3 regions of the Pseudoalteromonas sp. SG44-1 genome follow, and region 1 is predicted to be linked to each of the others. Evidence: predicted binding sites of a transcription regulator. Region 1 holds the regulator's gene; each other region holds the start of a gene.

What was found. Region 1 encodes FliA, which starts transcription of late flagellar genes. Its sites were predicted from a motif close to CTAAAGNTNNNNNNNNNNNNGCCGATA; they were not measured.
Region 2: H5187_RS11805 (VC2046/SO_2500 family protein) is a predicted target of FliA. The motif match lies at 7,210-7,236, and genes of this name have one in related genera.
Region 3: H5187_RS08545 (DUF4402 domain-containing protein) is a predicted target of FliA. The motif match lies at 8,940-8,966, and genes of this name have one in related genera.

What each region holds. Positions count from the first base shown of each region.
Region 1 covers NZ_JACJEW010000010.1:60,987-71,940, forward strand. Annotated here, with positions in the region: gene fliR (flagellar biosynthetic protein FliR) at 1-604, shown strand, start outside; gene flhB (flagellar biosynthesis protein FlhB) at 614-1,744, shown strand; gene flhA (flagellar biosynthesis protein FlhA) at 1,840-3,948, shown strand; gene flhF (flagellar biosynthesis protein FlhF) at 3,972-5,453, shown strand; gene H5187_RS06800 (MinD/ParA family protein) at 5,446-6,306, shown strand; gene H5187_RS06805 (RNA polymerase sigma factor FliA) at 6,333-7,043, shown strand; gene cheY (chemotaxis response regulator CheY) at 7,084-7,467, shown strand; gene H5187_RS06815 (protein phosphatase CheZ) at 7,485-8,249, shown strand; gene H5187_RS06820 (chemotaxis protein CheA) at 8,264-10,471, shown strand; gene H5187_RS06825 (chemotaxis response regulator protein-glutamate methylesterase) at 10,540-10,954, shown strand, end outside.
Region 2 covers NZ_JACJEW010000022.1:33,611-44,564, reverse strand. Annotated here, with positions in the region: gene ybeD (DUF493 family protein YbeD) at 1-194, shown strand, start outside; gene lipB (lipoyl(octanoyl) transferase LipB) at 214-867, shown strand; gene lipA (lipoyl synthase) at 864-1,829, shown strand; gene H5187_RS11830 (hypothetical protein) at 1,992-2,702, opposite strand; gene H5187_RS11825 (RNA-binding protein) at 2,903-3,142, shown strand; gene H5187_RS11820 (M28 family metallopeptidase) at 3,376-4,995, shown strand; gene H5187_RS11815 (general glycosylation pathway protein) at 5,041-5,985, opposite strand; gene H5187_RS11810 (DUF6172 family protein) at 6,192-6,494, opposite strand; gene H5187_RS11805 (VC2046/SO_2500 family protein) at 6,654-7,175, opposite strand; tRNA gene H5187_RS11800 (tRNA-Tyr) at 7,288-7,372, shown strand; tRNA gene H5187_RS11795 (tRNA-Tyr) at 7,422-7,506, shown strand; gene H5187_RS11790 (M48 family metallopeptidase) at 7,545-8,276, opposite strand; gene H5187_RS11785 (ion channel) at 8,362-9,342, shown strand; gene H5187_RS11780 (MHYT domain-containing protein) at 9,592-10,954, shown strand, end outside.
Region 3 covers NZ_JACJEW010000013.1:93,875-104,828, forward strand. Annotated here, with positions in the region: gene eno (phosphopyruvate hydratase) at 1-479, shown strand, start outside; gene mutH (DNA mismatch repair endonuclease MutH) at 586-1,257, opposite strand; gene rppH (RNA pyrophosphohydrolase) at 1,685-2,206, shown strand; gene ptsP (phosphoenolpyruvate--protein phosphotransferase) at 2,224-4,497, shown strand; gene H5187_RS08520 (sulfite exporter TauE/SafE family protein) at 4,742-5,551, shown strand; gene lgt (prolipoprotein diacylglyceryl transferase) at 5,563-6,366, shown strand; gene H5187_RS08530 (thymidylate synthase) at 6,381-7,232, shown strand; gene galU (UTP--glucose-1-phosphate uridylyltransferase GalU) at 7,268-8,146, shown strand; gene H5187_RS08540 (SPOR domain-containing protein) at 8,269-8,901, shown strand; gene H5187_RS08545 (DUF4402 domain-containing protein) at 9,022-9,615, shown strand; gene H5187_RS08550 (DUF4402 domain-containing protein) at 9,623-10,090, shown strand; gene H5187_RS08555 (molecular chaperone) at 10,099-10,911, shown strand; gene H5187_RS08560 (hypothetical protein) at 10,918-10,954, shown strand, end outside.

The DNA of each region.
Region 1 (10,954 bases):
TGCGACATTTAATAACTTATTCTCTTTTGAGATGATCTTGGTAGTTATTCAACAAATGTTAATCGGTGTTGCGATAGGTTTTGCTTCTGTATTGATGTTGAATACTTTTGTGTTAGCAGGGCAAATATTAGCAATGCAAACTGGTCTTGGTTTCGCCTCAGTTGTTGATCCCTCTAATGGTATGAGTGTGCCTGCTGTTGGGCAGTTTTATTTGATTCTAGCCACGCTATTATTCTTTGTATTTAATGGCCATTTAATGATGATCCAAATGGTAGTGCATAGCTTTGAAGTGCTGCCAATCGACGGTAATTGGTGGGCGGTTGATCATTATTGGGACATAGTGACGTGGGGCGGCTGGATGTTTACTACCGCCTTGGTGCTATCTTTGGCGCCTTTAACAGCTATGCTGGTGATTAATATGTCGTTTGGTGTGATGACCCGTGCAGCACCGCAGTTAAACATTTTTTCAATCGGTTTTCCGTTTACCTTGGTTGCAGGTTTAGTCATTATTTGGGCAACCTTAGGTAACTTTGTTACTCAATTTGAATTTCAATGGTTAAAAATGATTGAGTTAATGTGTACTTTAGTTGGTTGTTCCCCATAGGAGAGAGTGATGGCTGAAGATTCAGGTCAAGAAAAAACCGAAGAACCCACGGGGAAAAAAGTAAGCGACGCGAAAAAGAAAGGCCAAGTTGCGCGCTCAAAAGAGCTTGGCACCATGTTTGTACTTATTTTTTCAGCCATTTCATTACTTATGTACGGACCTGAGATTGGCAAGGGACTGTATAATATAATGGGTCGCATGCTCAGCTTGAACCGTAATGAAACGTACGATACCACTAAAATGTTTTCAGTGTGGGGAGCGGTGGCCGATGCGCTAGTATTTCCGATGGCGATGTTTGTGTTTATTATTGTGCTGGCGGGTATCATAGGTAATACCTTGTTAGGTGGTTTTAACTTTAGTTGGGAGGCGGCAGCACCTAAAGCCAGTAAAATGTCACCAGCAAAAGGTATAAAGCGGATGTTAGGTCCACAAGCGGGCGTCGAGTTGGTGAAATCGATTTTAAAGTTTGTGGTAGTAGCTGGCTTTGCTATCTTTTTGATCAACACCTTCTTTGATGAAATTCTTCATCTGAGTATTGAAAGTGCGCCGGGCAATATCATTCATGCCTTAGAGATACTCGCATGGATGTTTTTAGGACTGACCTGCACCTTAACCATTATTGCTGCGATTGATGCGCCATACCAAAGCCATAAACATCACAAAGAATTAAAAATGACTCTACAAGAAGTCAAAGATGAATATAAAAATTCTGAAGGTGATCCGCAAATTAAAGCGCGTATAAGACAAACGCAAAGACAAATGTCGCAGCGACGCATGATGCAGGATGTGCCAGATGCCGATGTAGTTGTCACCAACCCTACTCATTACTCTGTGGCATTAAAGTACGACACAGAGCGCGCTGGCGCGCCGATAGTCGTTGCCAAAGGCATTGATGAGATGGCGATGCAAATTAGGAAAATAGCCATTGGTAACGAGGTACCCATCCTTGAATCCCCCATGCTAACTCGAGCACTGTATCATACCGCCGAAGTAGGAGAGCAAATCCCTGACCAACTATTTACTGCAGTCGCACAAGTTTTAGCTTATGTATTTCAGCTTAAACGCTTTCAAAAAGGCCGTGGTAAACGCCCTACAAAATTGAATAAAACACTCCCAATTCCAGATGCCTATAAGTATTGATTTGAATAATCAGTATTCTTTTAAGCTAGTAATTAATAACTTGGAATAGTTATTGCAAATTCCGTTTAGTGTCAATTTTTTGAAATTGTAGAATTATGGAATTTAAAGCTGTATTACAACAACTTAATAAAGATAAAAAAGAGTATTTAAAAGGTGTTGGTACACCTTTGCTGGTGCTCGCTGCGTTGGGTATGGTGATTTTACCGTTACCGCCATTTTTACTCGACATTCTTTTCTCGTTTAATATAGCTTTAGCATTAGTGGTGTTGTTAGTGACAGTTTACACCATGAAGCCTGTTGAATTTGGTATGTTTCCAGCAGTGCTATTGATTGCAACGATTATGCGTTTGGCACTAAATGTTGCCAGTACCCGGGTGGTGCTGCTTGAAGGTCATAACGGTGGTGATGCCGCAGGTAAAGTTATTGAAGCTTTTGGTTCAGTGGTAATTGGTGGCAACTACGCGGTTGGTTTAGTGGTGTTTTTGATTTTGATTATCATCAACTTTGTGGTAATCACCAAAGGTGCAGGCAGGATCTCTGAAGTATCGGCACGCTTTACCTTAGATGCGATGCCAGGCAAACAAATGGCCATTGATGCTGACTTGAATGCGGGTTTTATTAGTGCAGAGCAAGCACGAGATCGCCGTGAAGAAGTCACCCGTGAAGCGGACTTTTATGGCTCTATGGATGGTGCGAGCAAGTTTGTAAAAGGTGATGCGATTGCTGGTATTGTAATACTGATCATCAATATTGTTGGCGGCTTGTTTGTTGGTATGATCCAGCATGATTTAAGCTTTGGCAACGCCATGGAAGTGTATACTTTGCTGACCATTGGTGATGGCTTAGTCGCACAATTACCATCATTACTGTTATCAATTGGCACTGCAATTGTTGTTACTCGTCAAAATGAATCGCTCAATATGGGCGATCAATTTAAGAAACAACTCGGTAACGAGAAATCATTATTTATCGCCTCGGGTATTTTAATCGTGATGGGTTTAGTACCGGGTATGCCACATTTTGCTTTTTTAAGTCTTGGTGCATTACTTGGTTACTTAGCGTATTACACCCAGCAAAATAAGCTAAAAGAAGCAGCAGCAAAAGAAGCAGAAGCTACCAATGGTGGTGCAACAGGCACTGGTGTTGCTAACAAGCAAGAGCAAAAAGAGCTAGGTTGGGATGATGTACAACAAGTTGATGTAATTGGCCTTGAAGTTGGCTATCGCTTAATTCCATTAGTTGATCAATCACAAGGTGGCGAACTATTAAACCGGATCAAAGGGGTACGTAAAAAGTTATCTCAAGAACTTGGTTTTTTAATTCCACCGGTGCATATTCGCGATAACTTAGAGTTAGACCCAAATGCATACAGAATTACCATGATGGGTGTTTCAAGTGGTGAGGGGGAGCTTAAGCACGGTGATGAGTTGGCTATTAATCCTGGCCAAGTATTTGGTCCAATAAAAGGCATTGCTACTAAAGATCCGGCCTTTGGTCTAGACGCTATTTGGATCAAACCAGATCAAAAAGATGAAGCACAATCACTCGGTTATACCGTGGTTGATGCAGCAACAGTGGTAGCAACGCATATTAGTCAGTTACTAACTAACAGCGCGGCCTTGTTACTCGGCCACGAGGAAGTGCAAAATCTATTAGATATGCTGGCAAAAAGTCATCCTCGTTTAGTTGAAGGGCTAGTGCCAGATATTTTACCACTAACAGCAATTGTTAAAGTATTACAAAATTTATTAAATGAAGGCGTTGCTATTCGCGATATGCGTTCAATTGTACAAACCCTTGTTGAGTATGGCCCTCGAAGCCAAGATCCTGATGTATTAACCGCAGCAGTGCGAATTTCACTGCGCAGATTAATTGTTCAAGACGCGGTTGGAATGTCATCAGAAATCCCTGTCATAACCTTGGCGCCTGAGTTGGAACAGATGTTGCATCAGTCACTACAAAATGCAGGCGACGAAGGTGCCGGAATAGAGCCAGGACTTGCAGAGCGACTTCAACAATCATTAAATGAAGCGCATCAAAACCAAGAAATGGCCGGTGAACCTTCGATATTGCTAACGTCAGGAATGTTACGCACTGTGTTATCTCGTTTTGTTAAGTACACCATTCCAGGATTGCGAGTGATGTCTTATCAAGAGGTACCAGACGAAAGACAGATCAAGATTGTCAGCTCAGTAGGCCAATAATCGGATTTTAAAGGGGTTGAACCATGAAAATAAAACGTTTTTTTGCTAAAGATATGCGCACCGCACTGAAAGAAGTTAAAGATGAACTCGGTGTAGATGCTGTAATCATGTCAAATAAAAAATTAGCCAATGGGGTAGAGATTGTTGCCGCCGTTGATTATGAAAAAGCAGCCCCGAAAGCACCTGCACAAGCACATGTTGCTACGGCACAAGCACAAACAAATGCTAACTTTGTTAAACCTGCGCCACAACGTTCACAGCCTGAGCCGCAAGCTGCGGTAGCTGATAGCTTACAAGCATTATTAGAGCGCCAATCACCGCGTCCACGTTCACCTGAGCTTGCATCGATGTTTAGCCAGTCAGGGATTGATACATCAACTCAGTATCAACCACAGCAACAACATCAAGCACAGCAAACTCGCCATGAACCACAAGCACATAATGATTTTGCTCGTCGCGATACTGCGTCGCGTCCACAAACGCAAGCACATAGCTTAGGTTTTGATGATGATCTAGAAAGTGGTTTTGATGATTTAGATACTCCGATGCCAACAAAAAGTGCACCCAAAACAGATGAAATTACCGCTATGCGTGATGAAATGGCAGCGATGCGTCAATTACTTGAGTATCAAGTATCTGGCTTGATGCAACAAGATTTAGCGCGTCGCGACCCTACTCGCGCATGCATGATCGATCGTTTAGTCGGAATGGGTATTGACAGTGAAGTTGCAGAGCAAATGGCCTGTTTTATTCCCGATGATGTGTCACGTCAGCAAGCATGGCAAGCGCTATTGCAAATGGTTGAAAACCAAATGCATACTACAAATAATGAAATACTACGCCAAGGCGGCGTATATGCACTTGTTGGCCCTACTGGGGTTGGTAAAACTACAACCGTGGCAAAACTTGCAGCCCTTGGCGCACAAAAATATGGCGCAGATAAAGTTGCGCTTATTACCACTGATACTTACCGTATTGGCGCTTATGAACAGCTTGCTACTTATGGCCGAATCATCGGTTGTGGTGTAAAACAAGTTAAAGATGCCAATGAATTAGCAGAAGTTTTATATCATTTACGAAATAAGCGTCTAGTATTAATAGATACAGCGGGAATGAGCCAACGTGATTTACGTTTAACTGAGCAGTTAAATACACTAATGCGTAATCAACGTGTCGATATTCGCAATTATTTAGTGCTCAGTGCGACCGCACAAATTAATGTTTTACAAGAAACCGTAAGACACTTTAAGAAGGTACAATTAAGTGGCTGTATTTTCACTAAATTAGACGAATCATTAAGTTTAGGTGAGATTATTAGTATAGCGATTCAAAATCGCCTTCCAATAGGGTATCTTACTAACGGTCAGCGCGTTCCAGAGGACATTCGGGTCGCCAATGCAGAGAAATTAGTAAAAAAAGCAGAACAATTGTATTTAAAAAGAACAAAAGCACAACATTCACGACGCCAAGCAGTAGCGTCAAGCACAGTAGGGATGTATGATTAACACAGTATTAGATCAAGCAAGTGGCCTGCGTAAAATGAGTCAAAACAATAATAACGGCGTTAAAGTTATCGCTGTAACAGGTGGCAAAGGTGGCGTAGGGAAAACTAACGTCTCACTTAACACTGCGATTGCGTTGGGTCAGCTCGGAAACCGAGTGTTAGTACTGGATGCCGATTTGGGTTTAGCAAATTGTGATGTGATGTTAGGACTTAGGGTAGAGCGTAATCTATCTCATGTACTATCAGGTGAATGCGAGCTCGATGAAATTTTAGTTGAAGGGCCTGCAGGAATTAAAATAGTACCAGCGACGTCAGGCTCACAAAGTATGGTGGAACTTTCACCATCAGAACATGCTGGTTTAATTCGCGCTTTTAGTGAATTAAATACCGAATTTGATATATTAATTGTTGATACTGCTGCTGGTATCTCTGACATGGTATTAAGTTTTTCGCGCGCAGCGCAAGATGTCATGGTAGTAGTATGTGATGAACCGAGCTCAATAACTGATGCTTATGCATTAATCAAAGTATTGAGTCGTGAGCACGGTGTGTATAAATTTAAAATCGTTGCTAATATGGTGCGCAGCATGCGTGAAGGCCAGGAACTATTTGCTAAGCTCTCAAAAGTAACGGATCGCTTTTTGGATGTCTCAATGGAATTGGTAGCAACAGTCCCGTATGATGAAAATATGCGTAAAGCAACTCGTCGTCAGAAAGTGATTGTTGATTTATTTCCAAGTTCCCCAGCAGCAATAGCATTTAAAACATTAGCGACAAAAGCAGTTAAATGGCCTATACCTAATCAACCATCTGGTCATTTAGAATTTTTCATAGAAAAATTAGTAAACGGCTAACTATGACGGCATCGGTGAATAAAGCGATGGGATATCAATCGACACAAAATTTAAATGTGATTGTTGAGCGACATGCTTCCTTAGTCAAAAAAGTGGCTTGTCATTTAATCGCTCGTTTACCCGCGAGTGTGCAACTCGATGATTTGATTCAATCGGGGATGATAGGGTTAATTGAAGCATCAAAGAACTTTGATGCGACTAAAGGTGCAAGCTTTGAAACCTTTGCAGGCATTCGTATCCGTGGTGCGATGCTGGATGAAATGCGCCGAGGTGATTGGGCTCCACGCTCAGTGCACCGTAATAGCCGCAGAGTCGCTGAAGCGATTAGTGAGCTAGAAAGCAGCCTGAATCGAGAACCTAAAGACAGTGAAGTTGCTGAAAAACTTGATATTACGCTAGATGAGTACCATCATATTCTTAGTGATGTAAATTCAAGTAAAGTGTTAGGTATAGAAGACTTAGGGGTAGATGAAGATGTTATCACACCAGTGGGACATGATTTAGCACTGGACAAGCCCTTTAATAACGTTAAAAATGAACGCTTTAATCAATCATTATTAACAGCTATACAATCTTTACCTGAACGAGATGGGTTAGTATTGTCGCTGTATTATAACGATGAAATGAATTTAAAAGAGATTGGACATATACTCGATGTAAGTGAATCGCGTGTGAGTCAGATACATGGTCAGGCGATGATTAAGCTCAAAGCAAAAATCAATGACTGGATTAATTAGTAGTAAGTAAATATAGGTTCAGACCTCACCGGAGGATGTTTTGGATAAAAACATGAAAATTCTTGTTGTTGATGATTTTTCGACGATGAGACGTATTATCAAAAATCTGTTAAGAGATTTGGGTTTTACAAATGTACAAGAAGCTGACGATGGCTCAACAGCTTTACCGATGTTGCAGAATCAAGAATTTGATTTTGTAGTTACAGATTGGAACATGCCTGGCATGCAAGGAATCGATCTCTTGCGCGCTATTAGGGCCGATGACAGCCTGAAACACATTCCTGTTTTAATGGTAACAGCAGAAGCTAAAAAAGAACAAATTGTTGCTGCTGCACAAGCTGGTGTTAACGGTTATATCGTTAAACCATTTACAGCTGCAACACTGAAAACCAAATTGGAAAAAGTGTTTGAGCGTTTAGGTTAAATAAATAGGAGAGGCTTATGTCAGCACCTGCTGCGCCTCAGATCAGTTTAGAACAAGCCCGTCAGCTTGTGGTTTACCTTGAAAACGGTGAACAAGATAAAGCTGATCAGTTAATTATTGATGCGGCGTCAAAAGAGCAATCAGAATTATTTGCCGAAGTAGGCAAACTTACGCGTCAGCTTCATGATGCGTTGAAAAATTTTGAGCTTGATACACGTTTAGCTGATTTGACCAAAGATGCACTACCCGACGCGAAGCAGCGTCTTAACTATGTTATGGAAATGACCGAAAACGCTGCTAATAAAACCATGGATGCTGTAGAAGCAAGTTTACCCATTGCCCAACAGCTTGCTGATGACATTTCAGACATTAAACCCACTTGGGATCGTTTAATGAATCGTGAAATTGAGCTAGGTGAATTTAAAACACTTTGCCATAGCTTAGATAAGTTCATGAATAGCTCGCAAACTAAAACGGATGAGTTGCAAGGACTCATGACCAATGTGTTAATGGCACAAGATTTTCAAGATTTAACCGGTCAAGTGATCCGTCGGGTTATCGAGCTTGTTAGAGAAGTAGAAGACAGCTTGATCCACTTGTTGACAGCATTTGGCAGCCAAGATGATAGCGAAACAAAAACAATAGCACCAGTCATTGAAAAACCGCCTGCTGAAAATACACTTGCAGGCCCTGAAGGGCCAATTATTGATAAAGAATCTCGTGATGATGTTGTCTCAGGACAAGATGATGTTGATGATTTATTATCAAGCTTGGGCTTCTAAGAGGAGAAAACTGCATGAGCTTTGAAGTCGATGAAGATATTTTACAAGATTTTCTAGTAGAGGCTGGAGAAATTCTTGAGCTTTTGTCAGAACAGCTGGTGGAGCTTGAAAATAACCCAGATGATACCGAATTACTCAATGCAATTTTCCGTGGTTTTCATACGGTAAAAGGCGGCGCAGGCTTTTTAAGCATGACTGAACTAGTCGATGCTTGCCATGGTGCAGAGAACGTTTTCGATTTATTGCGTCAAGGTGTTCGTAAGGTTAATTCCGAACTGATGGACGTGATCTTGCAAGCACTCGATACTATCAACGAAATGTTTGCGACTATCCAAAGTAGAGAAAAACCAGAACCAGCAAATCCAGAATTACTCGCTGTTTTACATAAATTAGGGCTGCCGCCAACGGCTGAAGAATTAACTGGCAGTGCTGAACCTGCAGGCGATATCCCTGTTGTTGATGCTGATGATATTTTAGATGATTCTGACGATCCATTTGCGCTAGACTCATTATTTGATGGTCAAGTTGATAGCGATCAAAAAGATGTTCAAATCGATGAGATAACAGAAGATGAATTTGAGAGCCTGCTTGATGAGCTCCACGGACAAGGGCAAAGTCCTATAACGCCAACAACCACTGTCAGCAATGAATCATCAAATAGTGATATTACTGATGATGAATTTGATAATTTATTGGATGAATTGCACGGCATTGGTAGCTTCGGTCTAGTAAGTAATAAAGATACTGCAGGCACCGAAAGTGCTGCGCCTAAACCGGCCCAAGCACCTTTAGCACCGACGAAAAGTAATGGTCCAGATGAAATCAGCGATGATGAATTTGAAGCTTTACTTGATGAATTACATGGTAAAGGCAGCGCGCCACAAGCGGTCGCTGAGACTGAGCCAGCACCCGCTAAAAAAGCACCAACACCTGCACCTGCACCTGTTGCCGCAGCTAAGCCAGTGCCCAAACCAGCAGTGTCTGAGCCTGTGAAAGCAGCTGAAAAATCCGCACCAGCTCCAGCGACAGCTGTTGCTAAAAAACCAGCTCCTCCACAAGCTGATACGACGGTGCGTGTTGATACAAAACGCCTAGATCAAATAATGAACATGGTTGGTGAACTGGTATTGGTTCGCAATCGTTTAGTCAGTTTAGCAACCAATACTGAAAGTGAAGCGATGGGTAAAGCCATTTCGAATCTTGATGTAGTAACCGCAGACTTGCAAGGTGCGGTAATGAAAACGCGGATGCAACCGATCAAGAAAGTGTTTGGTCGTTTTCCTCGCGTAGTCCGTGATTTAGCCCGCAGTTTGAGAAAAGACATTAACTTACTGCTCGTGGGTGAAGAAACCGATTTAGATAAAAACTTAGTTGAGGCACTGGCAGATCCTTTAGTCCACTTGGTGCGCAACTCGGTTGACCATGGTATTGAAATGCCTGATGTGCGTGAAGCGGCAGGTAAGTCAAGAACTGGGACTGTTACTTTATCAGCATCGCAAGAGGGTGATCATATTTTGCTCACCATTCGTGATGATGGTGCAGGTATGGACCCTGAAAAACTGAAAAAAATAGCAATCAATAAAGGGGTGCTTGATCACGAGCAAGCAGCTCGATTATCTGATACAGAAGCCTATAACCTTATTTTTGCACCAGGCTTTTCCACCAAAGAACAGATCTCTGATATTTCGGGTCGTGGTGTGGGTATGGATGTGGTGAAAACCAAAATTACCCAACTAAATGGTTCTGTGAGTATTCAATCTGAGCTAGGTGTAGGCACAATCCTAGAAATTAAAGTACCGTTAACGTTGGCTATTTTGCCGACATTGATGGTGGTTGTCGGTGAGCAAACATTTGCATTACCACTGGCTGGTGTTAATGAAATATTCCACCTAGATCTAACTAAAACGAATGTAGTTGATGGTCAATTAACCATTATTGTTCGTAAGAAAGCACGACCGTTGTTTTATTTAGAACATTGGTTAGTTAAAGGTGCTGACAGATCATTACGCAAAGCTCAAGGCCATGTTGTAATTGTACAAATTGGTACGCAACAAGTTGGTTTTGTAGTGGATTCATTGATTGGTCAAGAAGAAGTTGTTATTAAACCGCTTGATGCTTTACTACAAGGAACACCTGGTATGGCAGGTGCAACGATCACGTCTGACGGTGGTATAGCGCTGATCTTAGATGTTCCAAACCTGTTAAAACACTACGCAGGTTAGGCCAATTCTTATCTTATTGTGAGGGCTAAATATGGCTCTCACAGATAAAATTTAACAAGAGTATGCCAATGGCAGTTAAAGTTTTAGTTGTTGATGATTCAAGTTTCTTTCGCCGCAGAGTGAGCGAAATACTCGAGCAAGATAAGGATATCGAAGTAATTGGTTTTGCGGTAAATGGCCGAGAAGCGGTCGATAAAACAAATCAACTTCGTCCAGATGTAATCACCATGGATGTTGAAATGCCCGTGCTTGATGGCATTAGTGCTGTAAAAGAAATCATGGCAGCAAATCCAACCCCTATTCTGATGTTCTCCTCACTGACTCGTGATGGCGCAACAGCAACCTTAGACGCACTTGATGCGGGTGCTCTAGATTTTTTACCGAAAAAATTTGAAGATATTGCTCGTAATAATGAAGATGCGATTAAGTTATTACAAAATAAAGTAAAAGAAATTGGACGCAAGCGTCTTTCGCGCTTTAGTC
Region 2 (10,954 bases), on a different contig from region 1:
ACGTCAACTTAACTGACCAAATTCTAACTAAGTTACAACCTATTGCCCCTGGCGACTACGCTCCAAAAGTTAAACCTAGCAGCAAAGGTAATTATGAGTCAGTTAGCTTAGTCGTTACCGTGACCAGCGGCACTCATATTGAAGAAATTTATAACGTGATCAGTGCGATTGATGACGTACGACACATGCTTTAAACGCTAAGCGGAGTAAGCTGTGAGCGAAAATACCTTAATCGTCCGTCAACTTGGTAAACAGCGTTACATGCCAATTTGGCAACAAATGCAAAACTATACTGATGTTCGAACTGAGCATGATGCGGATGAAATATGGCTCGTTGAACATGAGCCAGTATTTACGCAAGGCCAAGCAGGTAAAGATGAACACCTACTTGCACCTGGAGATATAGAAGTGATCAAGGTTGACCGAGGTGGTCAAGTAACCTATCACGGACCGGGCCAGCAAATGATGTACGTATTATTTAACTTACGTCGCTTGAAAATTGGCGTACGAGAATTGGTCACATGGCTTGAAGAGTGTATTATCGATACACTCAATGATTACGGTATTAAAGCCTACGCAAAAGCAGATGCCCCGGGGGTTTATGTTAACGATAGCAAAATAGCATCATTAGGACTTCGTGTTCGCCGTGGCTGCTCTTTTCATGGTCTAGCATTGAATGTAAACATGGACATGAGCCCGTTTTTACGTATCAACCCATGTGGTTACGCCGGTATGAACATGGTGCAAACAACCGACTTGAACGGCCCAGAAAACCTTGCGCAAGCAGGTGCTGGGCTCGTAAAACATATGATTAAAAAACTTAATGCGACACAGGTTAAGTATACTGAAGGGTTTGAAAACGAATGAATAAACCAGTCAAGATGGAACCAGGGGTAAAACTACGCGACGCTGAAAAAATGGCGTTGATCCCAGTAAAAGTATTACCCACTGAAAAAAACGAAATGTTACGCAAGCCAGAGTGGCTAAAAATTCGCTTACCTAAATCAACTGAGCGGATCGACGGCATTAAACAAGCCATGCGTAAGCACGGACTGCATTCAGTGTGTGAAGAAGCCTCTTGCCCTAACTTATCAGAATGCTTTAATCACGGTACAGCAACTTTTATGATTTTAGGCGCAATTTGTACTCGTCGTTGCCCATTTTGTGATGTTGCCCATGGCCGTCCGTTAACACCAGACGCCGCAGAGCCAGAGAAGTTGGCTCTTACTATTCGCGATATGAAGTTAAGCTATGTGGTGATCACCTCTGTGGATCGTGATGATTTACGTGATGGCGGCGCACAACATTTTGCTGATTGTATTCGTGAAATTCGTAAGTATAACCCAAAAATCACCATCGAAATTTTAGTGCCTGATTTTCGTGGTCGCATGGACCGAGCGCTTGAAATCTTAATAGAAACGCCACCAGATGTATTCAATCATAACCTTGAAACTGCACCGCGTTTATATAAACTTGCGCGCCCAGGTGCTGACTACAAATGGTCATTAGAATTACTGCGTCGCTTTAAAGAAGCACACCCTGAAGTGAAAACTAAATCAGGTCTAATGGTTGGTCTTGGCGAAGAAATTAGCGAAATCGAAGAAGTACTGCGTGATTTACGCGCGCATAATGTCGATATGCTAACGGTTGGCCAATACCTACAGCCATCAAAGCATCACTTACCTGTAAAACGCTACGTGCCACCAGCAGAGTTTGACGCGCTTAAAGAGTACGCTGATGAAATTGGCTTTACTCATGCCGCATCAGGCCCATTTGTTCGTTCAAGCTACCATGCTGATCAACAAGCTGCGGGTAAAGAAGTGAAGTAATCATTTTTACAGAATTGAAAAAGCCGTTAGTAATGGATTAAATCACTAACGGCTTTTTTGTTATATTAATGGTCTTACCTTTCATGCTAAACCCTTAAAGTTAATTTTAAGAGCATTTCTTCTTAGTTGTTGTAAAAATTTTTAGCATATATTTTTCAACGTTTATTTTCGTTTCGAAGCATTGCTTCTCAATTGTGCTGAAACATTATCGTTCAACTTAAGCCAATTTGTTTCATAATCCCACGTTGCTTTAAACTCTTCGCTACTCCTTGAGCTTTCTAACATTTCTCTAAAATCAAAGACGTCCGCAAAATTACTCTCATTTACGTCATAATTACCCCAGCCTCTAGGCTCCATCTTAATATACTTTAAATAATTAGACTTAAAATCATTAACGGCAGTGACTAGCTCTTCATTACTATTTAGTTTTTCTGCAATGATTGCCTTTTCATCATCATTAAGAGAACCCGTTACTGTAAGCTCACCTGACTCATTGATAGAAATACCCCAACTTTTATTTGCTAAAGAAGGCTGTTCACTCCTTAATTCAGCCATAACGCTATCATAGGGTGAAAGCATCTTCTCAACTGCTTTAGGGACATCACCACCAGGCATATACAAATGAACTGTAGCAACGCCAATATCATACATAACCTCTTCAATAGGTCTTAATATATTGGCATCTTTATTTACAGGCTTATAGTATGTTGCATCAGGCTCTTTAAACTGCCCTTTATGATAGATGTCCTTCGCTAGGCGCTCCATTTCACTTTTTAATTGCTCTTTACTATTCACTGGCGTGTTGATTTCGACCAGCGAACTGTTTGAAGTAGGTTGCAATAGTGGATATGTATCTTTCGAGTTAACTTGCATATTACGTCCTTGTTTTTTTTATAGCTAAGTTGTTATCGGCTAACTATTCTTATGCTTTAACTATTCCCCCCCAAAAAAGGAACCTACTTTATTCTTTGGCTATCAGCCAAAAACTATTTTTGCGGTTTGTAATTAATCATTAGGTCAAACGGCTTTTCCTTGAGACAATCACCCCTGTTATTTTTAAAACATGGTTCTTTATGAAACTATTAGTTAGAAACTTATCACGCACTATCACTGAACATGAAATCCGCGTACTTTTTACTGAACACGGTAAAGTAGCCGATTGTAATTTAGTACTAGATAAAGAAACCGGCCAATCGAAAGGCTTTGCCTTTGTAGAAATGCCAAACGATGCAGAAGCTGCTGTAGCAATAAAAGCATTGAATCAAAGTACTGTTGATAAAAGCAAGATCCGCGTAAAGAAAGCTGACGCTTAAACGTGTTATTTTGTTGCAAAAGGCCAGCACTCTTCGCTGGCTTTTAGCTTTTTTTCACACAACTTCTGCGCCAGTCCCTTTCACCCAACGAAATTTAATTCAGCCCCTAAATCATAGTACCCAAAATCAACTAATTGTATTTTATAAAAATATCTGCGCTTCATGGCAAAAAACTAGACAGCAAAACCGACACCCCATATAGTCACAGTATGTATCCTTAAAAACCTGCAATTATGACTCCTCTTTTTAAATCGCTCAGTGTAACTTTATTATTGGGCTTAACTGGCTGTTCAGAGCCTGCTCAAGAACAAACGACGCTTGACAATACAACCAGTGTAAATTTAAGCAATATTAAACAACATATTAAAACCCTTGCCTCAGACGAATTTGAAGGACGCGGTCCATTAACGCGCGGTGAAGTAAAAACTGTGGGTTACTTAAGTGACCAATACCAAGCGCTTGGATTAACTGGTGCATATAATAATAAGTTTTTACAGCCGGTAAAAATGGCGATGGTAACCGCTGATCAAAACATGCAATTAAAAATTGGCGACTTGAGCTTTACCGCTGGTAAAGATTTTACGGCGCGAACGAAACAATTACAGCCACTTATTGATGTTCGTAATTCAGAGGTAGTATTTGTTGGTTATGGCATTAATGCGCCCGAGTATAATTGGAATGATTATAAAAATATTGATGTAACGGGTAAAACGGTTGTTGTGTTAGTAAATGATCCTGGGTTTGCTACGCAAGACGATGCGCTATTTACCGGCAACGCTATGACCTACTACGGTCGCTGGACTTACAAATACGAAGAAGCCGCTCGCCAAGGCGCAGCCGCAGTGTTTATTGTGCATGAAACAGCGCCAGCTGCATATCCTTGGGGCGTAGTTGAAAGCTCAAATACAGGCACAAAATACACCTTAATGGATAACAACCTAAACGCATCAGAACTACCGGTAATGGGTTGGCTAACACTCGATGCAACCGAGCAGTTATTTAAATCAGCAAACTTGAGCTATCAACAATTAAAGCAACAAGCACTTAACGACGACTTTAAAGCTACTGCGCTTAATTTAACAGCGAACCTTGCATTTAAAAACGAAGTGTCACATGCTAAATCACACAATGTTGTTGCGCAATTAACGGGCAGTGAAGCGCCTGATGAATATATTGTGGTCAGCGCACATTGGGATCATTTTGGCACTAAGCAAACTGATAGCGGGCCAAAAATTTATAATGGTGCAGTTGATAATGCCTCAGGCAGTGCTGCCACAATTGAAATCGCTCGTATATTAAGTAACATGCATAAACAAAAACCGTTTAAGCGCTCGATTATTTTTGCGAACTTTACCGCCGAAGAAACAGGGTTAATTGGCTCAGAGCAATTTGCCAGTGGCGAACTTATCCCTACCAAGCAGATGGTCGCTCTGTTAAATATTGATGGTATGAATGTGCTAGATGGCACCGATTACATACTGCAATACGGCAAAGGCTTATCACAAATGGAAGACTACCTTAGCAAAGCCGCAAGCAAACAAGGCCGTCATGTAAAAATGGATCCCGTGCCACAAAACGGCCTATTCTTCCGATCAGATCACTTCTCACTAGCTAAACAAGGCGTACCTGGTTTACTGTTTATGAGTTTAGGTGATACAGATCCAGATTATATTGCTCATAAATACCATAAAGAAGCTGATGATTACTCTGCTCAGTGGTCATTAGGTGGTGTAAAACAAGACATCGAGTTAATTGTTGATATCGCATCACAATTGGCAAACAACGGTGATTGGCCAAAATGGCAAGCCGATTCAGATTTTAAAACTCGTCGCGCCCAAGACCGCGCAGAATAAATTAAGTTGAGTTGGGGTAGGCATTCATCGCCTACCCCATTTTTATTAATGCCCTTTCTTATTGCGTTGTGCGCTCAATAATAAGGTTTCGGCTTTTGCCCCTAAATACACATAAATAGCCAACGCAATCAATAGCCCTACAACCGCTAACATCATATAAATTGCCGGTAATAAATACTGCGACTGCCCCAGCGCTGCCTTAAACATCGTTAATAACGCTTCAATAGACACTGCAATTAAAATAGTTGAAATAAACCGTGTGATAGTGCGCCGCGTTGAACTGTGCCTAAAGATATCTTTATGCATTAAAATTTCTTCTTCGAGAATCGTTTTACCTAAATCAAATATTGCTAACGCGAGGGTGATAAAAATGATGATCGTAAACGGTTCGAGCGGATCATTTTCTATAGAGCGGACAAACAGTAAGCTATAAATATCACCAAACACCCTACCAAGTAAAAATAACACTAAGATAAATAAGCAACTGACAATAATGCCATAACCCGCTTTAAAAAATGGCGTCATCGTGGCGCGAGTACGATCCCCCATAATAAATTCGATTAATTGCGTTAGACATACATCAATCACTAAATAGCGATTTTCGCCATATGAAGCATGTAACGATTTTATTGCTGAAATACATAAGTGATTGGTCGCGATCGAAATATAGGGCGGCGTAAAACGAGTATGTTGCTGCTGTTGGATACCTTGAAAATACGGCCGTTCACTCAAATCCTGTGAATCGCCATGATTATTTAAGGTTTTCATATACTGACGTTTAAAGCAGACATTGTTACCTAGCTGCACGCCATTTTTATCTAGACAGTATTGTAATTCTAAAAATGGGTATTGAGCGATTAAGTAACGATTATCTTGTTGTTTTTTAACACCGTCTTCTAAGCTTGCTAGCACTGAGTCAAGTAAGTCGTGGATCACGGTTTGATATTCTTGGTAACGTTCGACGCTACTGATATAACTCATTCTTGCCATGTGTTTGCTCCTAACTGCATTATTAAAAGTAATAGCAATTACGGAACCAACTTTACAAAAACTTATAAATCAACTGGTTGCATTATCTGAAGAAGAGAAAAGATCCATTTCGCACCAACCGGGTGCAAAATAAACTGCTGGACTTACTTTTTTGCAAGCACAAAAAATGGGCTACTTAGCCCATTCTTTCATTAAATCAATTACTTTTAAATTTCATCATCAGAGTCTTGCACTTGACGTTGTGCAGCTCTAGCAATGATTTCAACATAAAACGACTCTAAGCCTTGTTTTTCAATTTCGCTGATTGAGTTGCTAATTTCAGCAACGTGCACCACTTGGGCATCTTCAGCTGTGTTACCAAATTTACAATCAAATGCCCAGTAATCAGCATCAATTGGCAACGTTTTGTTACGCTCTCTTTTCAAATACTTTTTTACTTCATGCTTTGCAGCATCTACCATGCGAGGGTATTTGATTTTCTCGTGATTCAGCGTGAATGTTTTCTTCATTACGTTCCTAATTACCTTGATTTAATGATGATGGCAATAATACCAAGTAAATTGGAAATGCCATTTGGGGTCATTATAGCAATTGCATTTAGTTTGTGGATGCTTTTTTTACACTAAAATAAATAAAATATTTTTACCGATAATTATTACAGCTTAATATCACGCTTGGGCAAGGTGTAAGGGTTGATGAAGATCTGCATTATTAAGGCTATCGTAAAATGCAGCCGCATCCATTTGCGGATGATCTAGCTGTGTTTCTTTATCTAAATGACGCTTTCGCACGACTAGTTCGCAATTATCAATCACCATTAGTGGAATATGGTTTTTATCATCTCTGATCACTAATGGTTCCGGCGCAAGGCACGAACGTAAACGAATATCTGCCATGCTGCCTTGTTGTAATAGCTGTGCATTATGTTGGCCAATGAGCATATCAAATTCATCTGGAGCCAATGCTTGCTCAGGCCCTGCCCCTAATTGTTCACGTAATTGCGCTTCAGTTGGTGTTGAAGCATGTGCATCAAATGGGGTTTTAGGGAGATGAAATTGACTAAAATCTAACACGTCATGAGAAAGCATTGCCAATAATAATGCAAACTCGCCACGACGGTGTTCTGAGACACTTTTGGCAAGACGATTGTTAAGTTGACTCTCTGTGATTAACAAATCATCGATTTGCATAGACTTTAGCCGATTGCAGTTAGTAATAGATATTTATCGGCTTTATTTAATATTTCTTTAGCTTTTTTCTTTACTTAAATGCTCACTTTGCTATTATCAGCGCCGTTGCATTGGAGGGGTTCCCGAGCGGCCAAAGGGATCAGACTGTAAATCTGACGGCTCAGCCTTCGCTGGTTCGAATCCAGCTCCCTCCACCACTTTTCTTACCGCTAAGTTAAGTGGGGGCAAATGCGACAAAATTAGTGTGGAGGGGTTCCCGAGCGGCCAAAGGGATCAGACTGTAAATCTGACGGCTCAGCCTTCGCTGGTTCGAATCCAGCTCCCTCCACCACTTTTCTTATCTATCAGCAAAACTTTATTCTCGCTAACTCATTCGACTACCCATTGTAAACTCGCACCGTGTTGCTTTAGCCATTTTGTTGCTTGCTTATAATCAGGATAAAACTCACTGACGCGCTGCCAAAATGCGGCACTGTGATTTAAATATTTCAAGTGAGCTAGTTCATGCACAATCACATAATCAATAATACTCTGCGGCGCACTGGCTAATAACAAATTAAAGGTCAATTCTCGTCGTCGATTACAACTGCCCCAACGACGCTTATAAGTATGAATGCGAATACTGCTAGGTAAAGTCTCTGCCATTTGTAGGCAATAAGCATGTACACGCATTTCAATATAATTTTCTAATTGCTCATGTAAAAAACTTTCGAGCAAGGTTTGGTACATTGGCTGCTGATGCTTAACCCGTCCAGAAAGATTTAGCTGTAACACATCTCCCTGCTGATTTTTTACTAGCTGCCATGCGCTGCGCGAGCTGACACCATAAGTCAGTATCACAGGTTGTGAAAAAACCAGTACGCGATTATCTTGTAATGGGTATTGGCGAGTATCAAGCATTTGACTTTGCTTGTTAATTTGCGCATTGATCCAGTCAGTTTTACTTAGCAGCCAGCTTTCAAGTTCCTTTTTAGCAACCCCAACAGGCGCATAAACTGTGACACTTTGTTGCTGGACTTTGATAGCGACAGTTTTGCGGCGGCGACTACGTTTTAATGTATATTCAAACAAACCTAACTCTTGTAATTGACCGACAGTCATTAAACTAATTAACAGGTCACTATAATACCTTGCAAAATAACTGCTAATCTATATCTAAGTAGAATTAAATAAAGCGATATCAAACATGCCTGATAAGCCTTGTTGTCGTTATACCTCTCCCGATGGCCATCATTGTCAAGAAACAGACATGGGTTCAGGTTTTTGTTTTTGGCATGATGCCAAATTTGATAAGTCAGGCTTAGATCTGACCCAAAAATTAGAGCGCTATGCAAAAAAGGGAGGATTATTACAGGGATTGCAATTAAAACGCGCTAACCTTAATGGGCTTAATTTGATAAAACAAGATGATGAGGATGGCTTTGATTTATCTTACAGTAATTTTTATCGTGCAACGCTCACCAACGCTCATCTGTTTAATAATAAAATAGCCCACAGTTCACTGATGAAAGCCAACTTGCACGAAGCAAGCCTGCATTACTGCAACCTACAAGATACAAATTTATTGGGTATAAAACTAAACAACACCCGTATTGATAACATTGAGCTAGGCGCTGAACTATTACAGGAAAAACAAGCTAAAGCAGCGCTTAAACATACAGATAAAAGCGCAGCCCTTGACTTATTTGAACAATCAGAAGAAATATTTCGCAATTTACGTAAAGCATCAGAACAACAAGGCTTATTTGAACTGGCGGGTAATTTCACGTACAAAGAGCTGCGGATGCGTCACGCACAATATCCACGAGGTTCAAAAAAACGATTAGCCTCGAGCTGTATTGATATGTTGTGCGGGTATGGTGAAAAGCCTGAAAATGTGATCCGTTTTAGTTTGTCACTGATCATCTGCTGCGCCCTGTGTTATTTTATTTTTGGGGTGATGGATGCTGGTCGTATTATGCAGTTCAATCCGGCGGCAACATTAAGTGATAATTTATTAGCCCTACTTAATAGCTTCTATTTTAGCGTGGTTACTTTTACAACCTTAGGATATGGCGATATTACTCCGGTTGGTTTCTCCCGATTCGTTGCTGCAGTTGAAGCGTTTTGCGGGAGTTTCTCTCTGGCATTATTCGTAGTCGTATTTGTCAAACGTATGACCCGATAATTACCGATTACTTTATCTGCGAAAATAAATAGTTCAGCTAAATACCTGCTATAAAACTGGTTATAAATGATGCTATCATTGCGCACAATGAAACTTAGCGAATTGATTTTAAAAAGTTTTTGATTTTGTTAAATTTTGCAGCTAAATATGTAAACAAATAACAGGCATTTGCGCAAAATTAATTAATTGTCTTAACATATATTTCAGGTGATATTAGTTATTACTGAAATAACAGTGTATTGAGCCGTTATGCTTACCGCTTTTTTTATTACCGATCACGATCCGAGCCTTCTTATTAATGGTGTTTATGACCCATTTTTAGTCGCTCTGTCTGTTTTAACGGCTATTTTCTCTGCATTTTTTGCAACTTACATGATCGATCTGGCCAAAGAAACACGCTTCAAAAGTTATCAAAAATTAGCCAACTCAACGGCTTCCTTGGTACTTTCTGGCGGTATTTGGAGTATGCATTTTATTGGTATGTTGGCATTTTCACTGTGTACAAATATCAGCTACGACCCAACACTCACCTTTTTATCTTTCATTCCAGCATTTTTAGCCTGCCTAACTGGCGTGTCATTATTAGTAAAAAATAACGCCACTATTTTCAGTTTAATACTGCCCTCGGTACTACTCGGCGCAGGTATCGGCACTATGCATTACAGTGGTATGGCAGCAATGGAATTGAGCCCGCTGCTACGCTACGATCCATTGATGTTTGGGTTGTCAATTATCGTTGCCGTTGTACTGGCGTTTATATCTTTATATGCTCGCTTTAATATTAAAAAGCACCTCTCAACACTAAATTCTTTGCAGACGCGGTTGATCAGCGCAATCATTTTGGGTTTTGCTGTTGCAGGTATGCATTACATGGGAATGGCGGCAACACGGTTTGTTGCAACCTCGCCATTAATTGGTAATGACAGCGCCAGCTCAGAACTTACATTTGTTGCTATTAGCGTAGTGTTCGCCACCATTATTCTAACCGCGATAGTTGCTATCATTAACGGTATGGTACGCTATCGCATGTTACTTGAAGAAAAAACACGGAATGAATCTCGCTTAGAGGCTATTTTATCGACCGCTATAGATGGCATTGTAACAATTAACAATCGCGGTATTATCTTAAGCTTTAATAACGCTGCAGAGAATATTTTCGGCTGGCATAGCACTGATGTAAAGGGTAAAAACATAAAAATGCTGATGGCAGATGATATCGCAGCCGAGCATGATGAATATCTATTAAAGGCACATCACATCGATTTAGGTAAAGTTATTGGCGTCAATCGTGATGTTCTTGCTAAACATAAACAAGGTCACCTATTTCCTATTCGCTTAGGTATTGGTGAAGCAAACCAGCCAGGACAAGAGTCAATATTTGTTGGCTTTATTACTGACTTGACTGAGCAACGCAAACTACAACAAAACCTCATAGCGAAAGAACAACAATACCGCTCGCTGATGAATAATATGCCTGGCGTGGTATTTCGCTGCCAGTTGGATAAAAGCTGGAGCATGATTTTTATTAGCCCTAGCATTAATGAAGTAACTGGCTATGTCCCATCGGAATTTATCAATCAGCATATTCAGTTTAGTGATTTGATTTTTAAAG
Region 3 (10,954 bases), on a different contig from region 1:
TTAACTACTTCTTAAAAGATCTAACTGAACAGTACCCAATCGTGTCTATCGAAGATGGCCTTGATGAGTCTGATTGGGACGGCTTTGCACACCAAACAAAACTACTTGGCGATAAGATCCAATTAGTTGGTGACGATTTATTCGTGACAAACACTAAGATCTTAAAGCGTGGTATCGACAACGGTATTGCTAACTCAATCTTAATCAAGTTTAACCAAATTGGTTCACTAACTGAAACGTTAGCTGCAATCAAAATGGCTAAAGACGCTGGTTTCACTGCTGTTATTTCTCATCGCTCAGGCGAAACTGAAGATTCAACAATTGCTGATTTAGCAGTGGGTACTGCAGCTGGTCAAATCAAAACAGGTTCATTGAGCCGTTCTGATCGTGTAGCGAAGTACAACCAATTGCTACGTATTGAAGAGCAATTAGGCGCTAAAGCACCTTTTAATGGTCTTAAAGAAGTTAAAGGTCAGTAATTCTTTTATAAGAAGCTGATTTAAACTTTTGAAAAATCCTCGCAAATGCGGGGATTTTTATTTAAGTGCCTTGTAGGCGCGAGTTTATCTCGCGCATTTTTAGGCGTTAAAGCTGAAATTGCTGCTTCAAAATCTGCCCTGTAAAGCTGGTTTTTAAATAAAAACCTCGGGGTAGGGTTTTAATAATTTGCCCGTTTGGACCGATGGCATCGGTGACTATTCTGCTATTAGCTGCTTTTGGGCGAATTTGCATCGCATCCCCTAAATGCCCTGAGATCTCATCAACACGTCCCAGTGCTATCAGCTCCATTTGTTCTTCCCAGTCTCGCTGTAACTGCGCATCTTGCTCTGCTGAGGGTTGCCATAAAAAGCCACTACCAATGGTTCTATCAAATGGCACAATGTCGCGCTCGCCTAGTATGGGTAGCCACAAGACATGATTGAGTTTTTTACGCACATTACTTTGCTGCCATGTCATACCTGTGACATTCAATAACGGTGTCACAGACACAAAAGTGGTCTCTAATGGTTTGCCTTTATATGAGATTGGTAGCGTTTTAAGTTCAATCCCGAGCTCTTCAAAATCAGGGGTAGGTTTGGAACCTGCTGTAGCACCTAATGCATATTCAATCAATTGCCCCGTCCAGCCTTTCTCCTTTAATAAATGCTCAGGTGTTTTAAACTGATAATGACTTGCTAATTGGCCTAATGTCAGTCCTGCAATGTTGCTAACACGTTGCATTAATTCATTGATTGAATGTGGTTTTATCGGTTTCATAGCGAGTTATTTGGTTGTATAAATTCACTACTCATGATAGCAAAAGAGTTTAACCGTGGATATCTTTGCGTTTGGGTGTTTTTTGTCCAGTGATAGTTCGCTGTGTTTTTAGACAAGGTGAAACTTGCTGACTTTAAGCTTAATGTATTGAATTTAATGGTTTTTAACTGTTGAATTTGTAAAGCCTTTAAGCTGTGTTGAAAACTTGTTGGGATAAATACATAACTATGAACAATGTTATCCACAGAAACTGTGGAAAAGGCAAGTTATTGGATCTGTTATTGTGGATTTGTTTGCAAAATGAGCTGTATAAACTAAAGTTATGCACAAGCTGTGAGTAAGATGCGTAAAACTCTGAATATTGTTTGCCGTATTGCAGGTAATGTGGAACAATCATTAAAAATCGACTTACAAATGAGGCACTAAGGTGATTGATGCCGAAGGTTTTCGTGCCAATGTCGGAATTGTAATTTGCAATAATCAGGGACAGGTCTTTTGGGCCAGACGTTATGGTCAGCATTCTTGGCAGTTTCCTCAAGGTGGTGTTGATAGTGGCGAAACAGCAGAGCAGACCATGTTTCGTGAATTACACGAAGAAGTCGGCTTGCGCCCTGAAGATGTAGAAATTGTCGCAAGTTCAAAACATTGGTTACGTTATAAATTGCCCAAGCGTTTGATCCGCCGAGACTCCAGTCCGGTGTGTATTGGGCAAAAGCAAAAATGGTTTTTATTGAAACTGCGTTGTAAAGACGAAGACGTCAACTTACTAAAAACACATCATCCGGAATTTGATGATTGGCGGTGGGTAAGTTATTGGTATCCGGTAAGGCAAGTTGTATCGTTTAAACGCGATGTTTATCGCCGTGTTATGAAAGAATTCGCACCCTTTGCGATGCCTTTTAATAAACGTGAACAGTCCAAAGATACGTGGCGCCATAAAGGTAAATAATATAAAGGAGCAGTATTATGCTGGCTACACTCAGAGCTATTGCAGAGTCCGTTTCGCAACAAGCGAGTTTGGATAGTGCGCTAGCATGTTTTGTTGAAATGGTGAAAGATGCCATGAAAACTGAGTGCTGCTCCATTTATTTTGCTGATTACAGTCAAGATAATTTTGTATTAATGGCAACCAGAGGGCTTAATCCCGCAGCCGTGGGTAAGTTTAGAATCGGTTTTACCGAAGGTTTAGTTGGCTTAGTAGCACAACGAGAAGAACCTATTAATATTGCCTTTGCCAAGTCTCACCCGCGTTTTAAACTCTCTCCTGAAGTGAATGAAGAAGGCTTCAACGCATTTTTGTCTGTGCCTGTAGTTCATCAAAAAAAAGTGCTGGGCGTTATTGTTGTACAACAGAAAATTGCCCGTGTATTTAGTCAAGATGAAGAGTCCTTTTTAATTACGTTATCTGCGCAACTAGCGTCGCAATTAGCCCATGCAGAAATCAAAGAAGTACTACGCCAAGATGAGTTTTCTCATCAGACCTCGGTGCTAAAAGGGGTTTCTAGCGCGCCAGGAATTGCGATAGGGCAGGCGTTTGTTATTCTGCCGAAACTTGACTTTAAATCGATAGAATTAAAAAAAGACGATAACTGTACTGAGCAACGCCGCTTATTTACTCAAGCTGTTGCTGCAACCCGCAAAGAATTTAACACCTTGTCGATGACTCTTAGCGATTCTATCCCTAAAGAAGCGTTGGCAGTGTTTGAGGTGTATCAGCAACTACTGGATGCAAAAAGTTTAGGGCAGAATGTTGAAGCACAACTGCAAGAAGGCTGGTGTGCAAAAAGTGCATTGAAAATTGTGATCGAACGATTGATCTCGCAATTCAATGCAATGCAGGATCCCTATATCAAAGAGCGTGCGGTTGATGTTAAAGATATCGGCCTGCGCGTACTGCATCATCTCGTCAATACTGAACACGCCGTAAAAAGTTATCCTAAAGATACAGTACTGATCGCTAATACTTTAACCCCAGCCATGCTTGCAGAAGTGCCTAAAGGCCATTTAGTTGGCGTAGTAAGTGTTAACGGTGCGGCAAATAGTCATGCGTCAATTTTAACCCGTGCTATGGGGATCCCTGCAATTTGGGGTATTGAAGATTTACCGCTATTGCAGTTTGATGGTAAACCAATGATTTTAGATGCATACGCAGGGCGATTATATATTTCGCCTTCGCAAATGCTACAAGATGAATATTTACAATTACAGCACCAAGAAAGTCTATTAAACGACAAGTTTGTGGCTGAGCAAGAATGCGATGCAGTGACATTAGATGGCGAGCATATTAGTTTGTTGCTCAATGCTGGTTTGGAACTCAATACTGAAAAAGCTAACACCAAAGTCTGTGATGGCGTTGGCTTATACCGAACTGAAGCCTGGTTTATGCAAAAAGGCCAGTTTCCATCACAAATAGAACAAGAGAATTGGTATCGCGAAGTATTAGCCAGTTATCATCCAGAACCTGTAGTGATGCGTACGCTTGATATTGGTGGTGATAAAGCACTTGATTACTTTGATATTACAGAAGAAAACCCATTTTTAGGCTGGCGGGGTATTCGTGTCACATTGGACCACCCAGAGATCTTTTTAGACCAGCTCAAAGCCATGGTTAAAGCAAACATTGGTTTAGGTAATTTAAAAATTATGCTGCCAATGATAAGCGGTACCGAAGAGGTTGATGAATCTTTAGCATTGTTAGAGCAAGCCTATTTTGAACTGGAAGAAAAATACCCAGAGCAAGCCATTGAACGCCCAGAGATTGGCGTAATGTTAGAAGTCCCTTCAAGTGTATTTATGCTCCCTGAATGGTCTAAGAAAGTAGATTTTTGTTCTGTAGGTAGTAACGATTTGACGCAATACTTACTTGCCGTCGATCGTTCGAATGCGCGTGTTGCTGATTTATTTAATCCCTATCATCCAGCGGTATTAAGAGTACTGCAAAAAGTTGCGAAAGAGTGTCAGCAATATGAGATGTCCTTTAGTTTATGTGGTGAATTAGGTGGCGATCCTGAAGGTGCAATACTGCTGATTGCGATGGGGTATCGTCGCTTGAGTATGAACTACTCATCATTAAGTAAAGTTAAATGGGTATTAAGACGTTTAAAAGCCAGCGATATGGAAACATTACTGGCGGAGTGTTTAGCACAATCTACTGCAAAACAAGTACTTAGGTTAACGCGTAATTTTATGATTGAGCATCAACTTGGTGAATTATTTTATACCCCAAATCAGGCTTCTTAGTTATACCAATCGACTTAAATATTTAACCATTCTAGCGTGCCAAATAAAGCGCTAACTGCGTTATAAATTTCTCAAGTAGAACAACTACATGTCGAAATTTATGCCTTGTTATCACTCTATTTATCTGTCGCTATAAATGGCTAATAACTTAACACGATTGGTATTACCAAAACGAGTGCTGTAAAGATTCGATATAATCGATTAGTATATGCATATAATAAATCCAATTTTATAAGAGTGTACGATGCATGATTTAGTTATCCTGATTATCAGCTGCGCGCTATTAGGTTGTGTGGTTGGTTTTTTAGCTGGGTTATTAGGCATTGGCGGTGGATTAATTATTGTGCCAGTACTGAGTTCATTATTAGTGCATTTTAATGTTGTTGCGGTTGATCATGTACTGGTTATTGCGATTGCTACCTCGCTTGCCTCTATTTTATTCACTTCAACGTCATCTGCATTAGCACACCATAAAAATCAAAATGTGCCATGGGAAATTGCGCCTTGGGTTATGTCTGGCGTTGGACTTGGTGCTCTGATCAGTGGTTTTGCCGCGAGTTTAATTCCAGAACAGTTATTACGCATCGTTTTTGCTGTTAGTGTGGTGTTTATTGCTGCTCGTATGGTGTTGTCTGCTCGTAATAAGCCTGTCGCGGTCAAACCTATGCCAAGTGGCCCAGTTATTGGCGCTATTAGCGCAGTGATGGGCGGATTATCAGGTTTGATTGGTATTGGTGGCGGCGCATTGATTGTGCCGCTACTGCACTATTTTTCAGTTGATATTAAAAAAGCCATAGGCTGCGCGGCAGCATGTGGCATTGTGATTGCGCTATTTGGCTCTGTGGGATATATCAGCGCCGGTTGGCAAGTAACCGATTTACAACATGGCTTTGCAGGTTTTGTGTATTTACCGGCATTATTAGGTATAGTAATAACCTCGTGGTTTATGGCACCAATAGGAGCCAAAGCAACGCATTATTTACCCGTTTCAACGATAAAAAAAGTGTTCGCGGTGTTACTGATTATCATCGCGCTTCAAATGGTTTTTAGTTAAGGTTTAATTTTATGGCTCTTGAATTTCCAGAGATCGATCCGATCATTTTCACTGTCGGTCCTCTTAGCGTACGTTGGTACGGTTTAATGTATTTAATTGGTTTTGCTTTTGCGATGTGGTGGGCAAATAGGCAAGCAACTAAACCAGGCTCGGGTTGGACGAAAGAAGAGGTCAGTGATTTACTGTTCTACGGTATGTTAGGGGTTATTCTGGGTGGTCGGATTGGCTATGTACTGTTTTATCAATTTAGTTACTTTTTAGAAAATCCACTGTATTTATTTAGAATCGATCAAGGTGGTATGTCTTTCCACGGTGGCACTTTAGGGGTGATAACCGCTATTTGTGTGTTTGCCTGGACACGTAAAAAACAGTTACTTGCAGTGGGTGATTTTGTTGCACCGCTAGTGCCGGTTGGTCTTTTAGCTGGACGTATTGGTAACTTTATTAACGGCGAATTATGGGGCAGAACTACCGATGTGCCTTGGGCTATGGTATTCCCAAATGGTGGGCCATTGGCGCGTCATCCTTCACAGTTGTATGAAGCCTTTTTAGAAGGTTTCGTGCTGTTTATTATTTTGTATGTGTTTACTAAAAAGCCACGTCCAGCGGGTAGTGTCGGCGGATTATTTTTACTATGCTATGGGGTATTTAGATTCTGCGTTGAATATGTGCGCGAACCAGATGCACAACTAGGATTGTTTGCTGATTTTATATCAATGGGTCAAATATTGTCATTGCCAATGGTCATTGCTGGTCTTGGTTTGATAATATGGGCATACAAAAAGCCACAGCCTGCTGTTGCCAGTAAAGCATAAAAAAGAAGCGAATAATGAAACAATATTTAGAGTTATGTCAGCGCATTGTTGATGAAGGTATCTGGGTTGAGAATAAACGTACAGGAACGCGTTGTTTAACAGTCATTAATGCGGAGCTTGAATACGACGTTGCGAACAACAAGTTCCCAATGATCACCACCCGTAAAAGTTATTATAAAGCGGCCATCGCAGAGCTGTTGGGTTATTTACGTGGTTATAGCAGTGCTGCGCAATTTCGCGACATAGGTTGTATGACTTGGGATGCTAACGCTAATGAAAACCAAGCATGGTTAAATAATCCGAACCGTAAAGGTGAAGATGATATGGGCCGTGTATATGGCGTACAAGCTCGTGATTGGCGACGCCCTGATGGCACACCGTTAGATCAGCTAAAAAAGGTCATTGATAATCTTAAAAATGGTGTAGATGACAGAGGCGAGATCATCACTTTTTATAATCCGGGTGAGTTTGAGTTAGGGTGTTTGCGCCCATGTATGCACACGCATACTTTTTCGCTTCTTGGCGATACGCTTTATTTAACCTCGTATCAGCGCAGCTGTGATGTGCCACTTGGTTTGAATTTCAATCAAATTCAATGTTTTGTATTGCTTGCACTGGTCGCGCAGATCACTGGCCACAAAGCAGGTAAGGCATACCATAAAATCGTTAATGCCCATATTTATGAGAACCAACTGGAATTAATGCGTGATGTGCAGTTACAGCGTGAGCCATTTGCATCACCGACGTTGACGATTAATCCAAATATTAAATCACTCGAAGATATCGAAACGTGGGTCACCCGTGATGACTTTGAGGTAAATGGCTATCAATGCCATGAAGCAATTAAATACCCGTTTTCAGTGTAACAATTAATAAGCATCATAGTTTTAAGGAGAGAATAATGAAAGCAGTGATCCCAGTCGCAGGACTTGGCACCCGTATGTTGCCAGCTACTAAAGCTATTCCAAAAGAGATGTTACCTGTTGTAGATAAACCCTTGATTCAATATGTAGTTAATGAAACGGTTGCTGCGGGTATTAAAGAAATTGTATTAGTGACTCACTCGAGTAAAAACTCGATTGAAAACCATTTTGATACCAGTTTTGAGCTAGAAGCAACGCTAGAGAAGCGGGTAAAGCGTCAGTTACTTGCTGAAGTACAAGCTATTTGCCCTAAAGATGTGACAATTATTCACGTTCGCCAAGGTGAAGCAAAAGGCTTAGGGCACGCAATCAACTGTGCAGCGCCAATTATTGGTAACGAACCGTTTGTGGTTATTTTACCTGATGTGATCATAGATGATGTTGAAAGTAATCTTAAAAAAGATAATTTAGCTGAAATGATTACTCGCTTTAATACAAACGGTGAGAGCCAAATAATGGTTGAGCCTGTGCCTATGCAGGATGTTGATAAGTTTGGTGTGGTCGATTTAGGCGACGTAAAGCTTGAACAAGGGCAAAGCGCAGCGATCCTTAATATGGTTGAAAAACCTCCTGTGCATAGCGCACCATCAAATTTGGCTGTGGTAGGTCGTTATGTGCTAAGTAAAAATATTTGGCCATTACTTGCAAAAACTCCCGCAGGCGCCGGCGACGAAATTCAGTTAACAGATGCAATTGCGATGCTAATGGAAAAAGAATCTGTTGCTGCTTATGCGATAAAAGGGCGTAGTCATGATTGCGGTAGTAAGTTGGGCTATTTAAAAGCCACTATTGAATTTGCACTGCGTCGTGATGAATTTAAAGATGAGCTAAGTGATTTTATTAAAACCTTAGTTTAAGCTCATTTATTGAGCCTAACTTATAAAAGTGCCTTAGTGGCACTTTTTTATTGCTTAAAAATCCTGAAACTGGCACTGACTTTGCTTATAATATGGCATTATTTATTTTGTGATGCTAACAGATGATGTGTTTTAAAAAGCAAGCTTGGTATACCACAGTGTTGGTTACAGCAACTGTCTGGCTTAGTGGGTGCAGTAGTATTAATGCTAACCCGGTGGAACAGCAGCCTGCATTAATTTCTGATCAACAAGTCAAAGAGTATGTTCAGCAATGGCACTCGCAACAAGAGAGTATTACTCGTTTAGCTGCGATGGAGGAAGACTTGCAACTATTAATAATGGCACTTTCCTCTCAAACTGATATTGCAGAAAACCCAGCGGTGCTTCGCGAAGATAATGTTACGGTGGCTCATTATGCTGAAAAAATACAGATCCCTGATACTGCTAACTCCTCAAAAACTATCGAAAACCGCCCTCTGCCACTGTATGGCAACTCACTGCCAGGCGCGCAACTTGGGCTGTATTTAAAACCGCAAAGAGTGAGAACGCAAATAGCAAGGTTGCAGCAACAATATCCGCAGGCATTTAGCCAATTAGATTTTGTAATGACAGAGCGTCACAATAAAGGCGTTACCTTGTATGGGTTACGAGTTGGGCCATTTCAAAATTATACCGAGGCCAATCTATTTTGTTCATTAGCACAAAATTTAGGCCAAAAATGCCTGAGTGCCCCATTTGTTGGTCAGCCTTTGTAATTAAATAAGCTATTTTTCTGATTTTTCAGTAATTAAGCTTAAAGTAATTGTTCTGAGTGTCGATAATATCTAAGATAGGGGCAACATAGGGTAATGTCCCATCACTTATAAGGATTTAATATGAAATTATCTTTAACTCTTCTGGCAGCAGCAGTTACAGCAAGCTCATTCGCGACTTATGCAACAACCGAAAGCTTTGATGCGAAAGTTAAAGTGCAAAATACTGTCGTTTTAACCAAAGGAAATGACTTAGATTTTGGTACAATTCGAGCGGTTGCAGATCCAGACGGTGTTAACCAAGCTACATTGGTTATAAACCCTGAGCCTACAGCAAGTCCTGTATCGTCTAGAACTGATAACGCACCTGCGATTATTTCAATAATAGAGCAAGGTTCGCCTGCATCTTTTACAGTATCGGAAGTAGTGCCAAATGCTCGTTTATCAATTACTAACCCAACAGCAACAACCCTGAGCTCTAATGGCCAAGGTTTGAATGAGCCAAACTTTACGGTTGGTACTTGGACATACTTTATCACTAGCGGTCCAAATGCAAACGCTTATTATTCATCAGTGACGCCTAATTTAACTGCTGACGGTGATGGCAGTGTATCGTTTAATATTGGTGCAACTCTTTCTACAGCATCAACAATTTCTAGCGAAGCGTACCGAGATACTGAGTATACAGGCACTTTTCAATTAGAAGTTGCTTATTAATTTAATCATGCGTTTTTTGTTGTTATTTGCGATGCTTTCAATACTGTATTCACAGTCAACAAGAGCCGCGAGTATAGAGCAACAAGCGCTTGATTTTGGCACCTTAGTTATTCTTAAAAGTGATCAAATAGGTTCTGTAATTATCAAGGATGATGGTTCGATTAGCACCTCTGGCGAAATCTATATCCTTAAAGATGGTCGCCCAGCTGAGCTGATACTCACTGACATCCCCCCTGGCACTCGAGTTTCCATGAATTTAGTGGCTCCTGCAACTATGCAACACAATACTAAAGGAAGTAGTAGTGCCGACTTTAGAGTGACCTTAAATGGCTTTCCTAAAGACGCAACAAGCGATGAGTTTAGCGAAGTGCATGTATTTATTGGTGGTAAATTAGAAATAAATACAAGCGGCAAACAATATGTTGACGGCGACTATTCAACAACCACAAACTTAGAAATTTCAGTGGATTATTAAGGATTTAAATGTTTAATAAATTAACCGTGATACTGCTTTTAAGCTTTTGTTTTTTTAGCCAGGCGGTAATGGCGAATTTACTTATTTCTCCTACTCGTATTAGTTTTGACGAGCGTCAACGTACTGCAAAGGTCACAGTGATCAACACCAGTCACGAGTACAAAACTTACCGAGTGCAGTGGAGCGAAAAGCAATCCACATCAACCGGAGGGTATGTAACCTTACTTGAGCCGACGGCGACAAGTTTAAGCCCGATGACGCGCTTATCACCAAAGCAAATGCGTTTGGCGCCTGGTGAAAAGCAAACCGTTAAAATTGCAATTCGAAAACCAAAACAGTTAGCAGATGGTGAATATCGTTCGCATTTATTATTTCAGGCGTTGCCAAATGAAAACCCAAATAGTACGAGTTCAATAAAAATTAATATGATCATGAGCTACAGTATTCCAGTCATCCTTCGTGAACATGCTGAAGTACCAAAAGTACTCATTGAGCAAGCGCAAGTGATTAAAAACCAGGGCAACCAACGACTACAATTTAAATTAAAACTCAATCGTGAAACTCACTTTAGCAGTTATGGTAAATTAACCGCGTTTTATCAACAAAATGCTAATGCTAAGCTGGAAGCTATCGCTGAAATTGGCAATTTAAGTATTTACTCGGATGTAAAAAATGCCGAGGTAATGTTGAGTTTATTTAGTGATAAAACCCTAGATAAGCCTGGTACTGTTATTTTTAAATATATCGGTGCAGATGAATATCAAGACATAAATTTTGCCGAGTATGCTTTAGCGATTAGTCCAAAAATGCTGCAACTTTAACTCTTCATGACCAAGAATACAGGGCTAAAGTGCATTACACTAT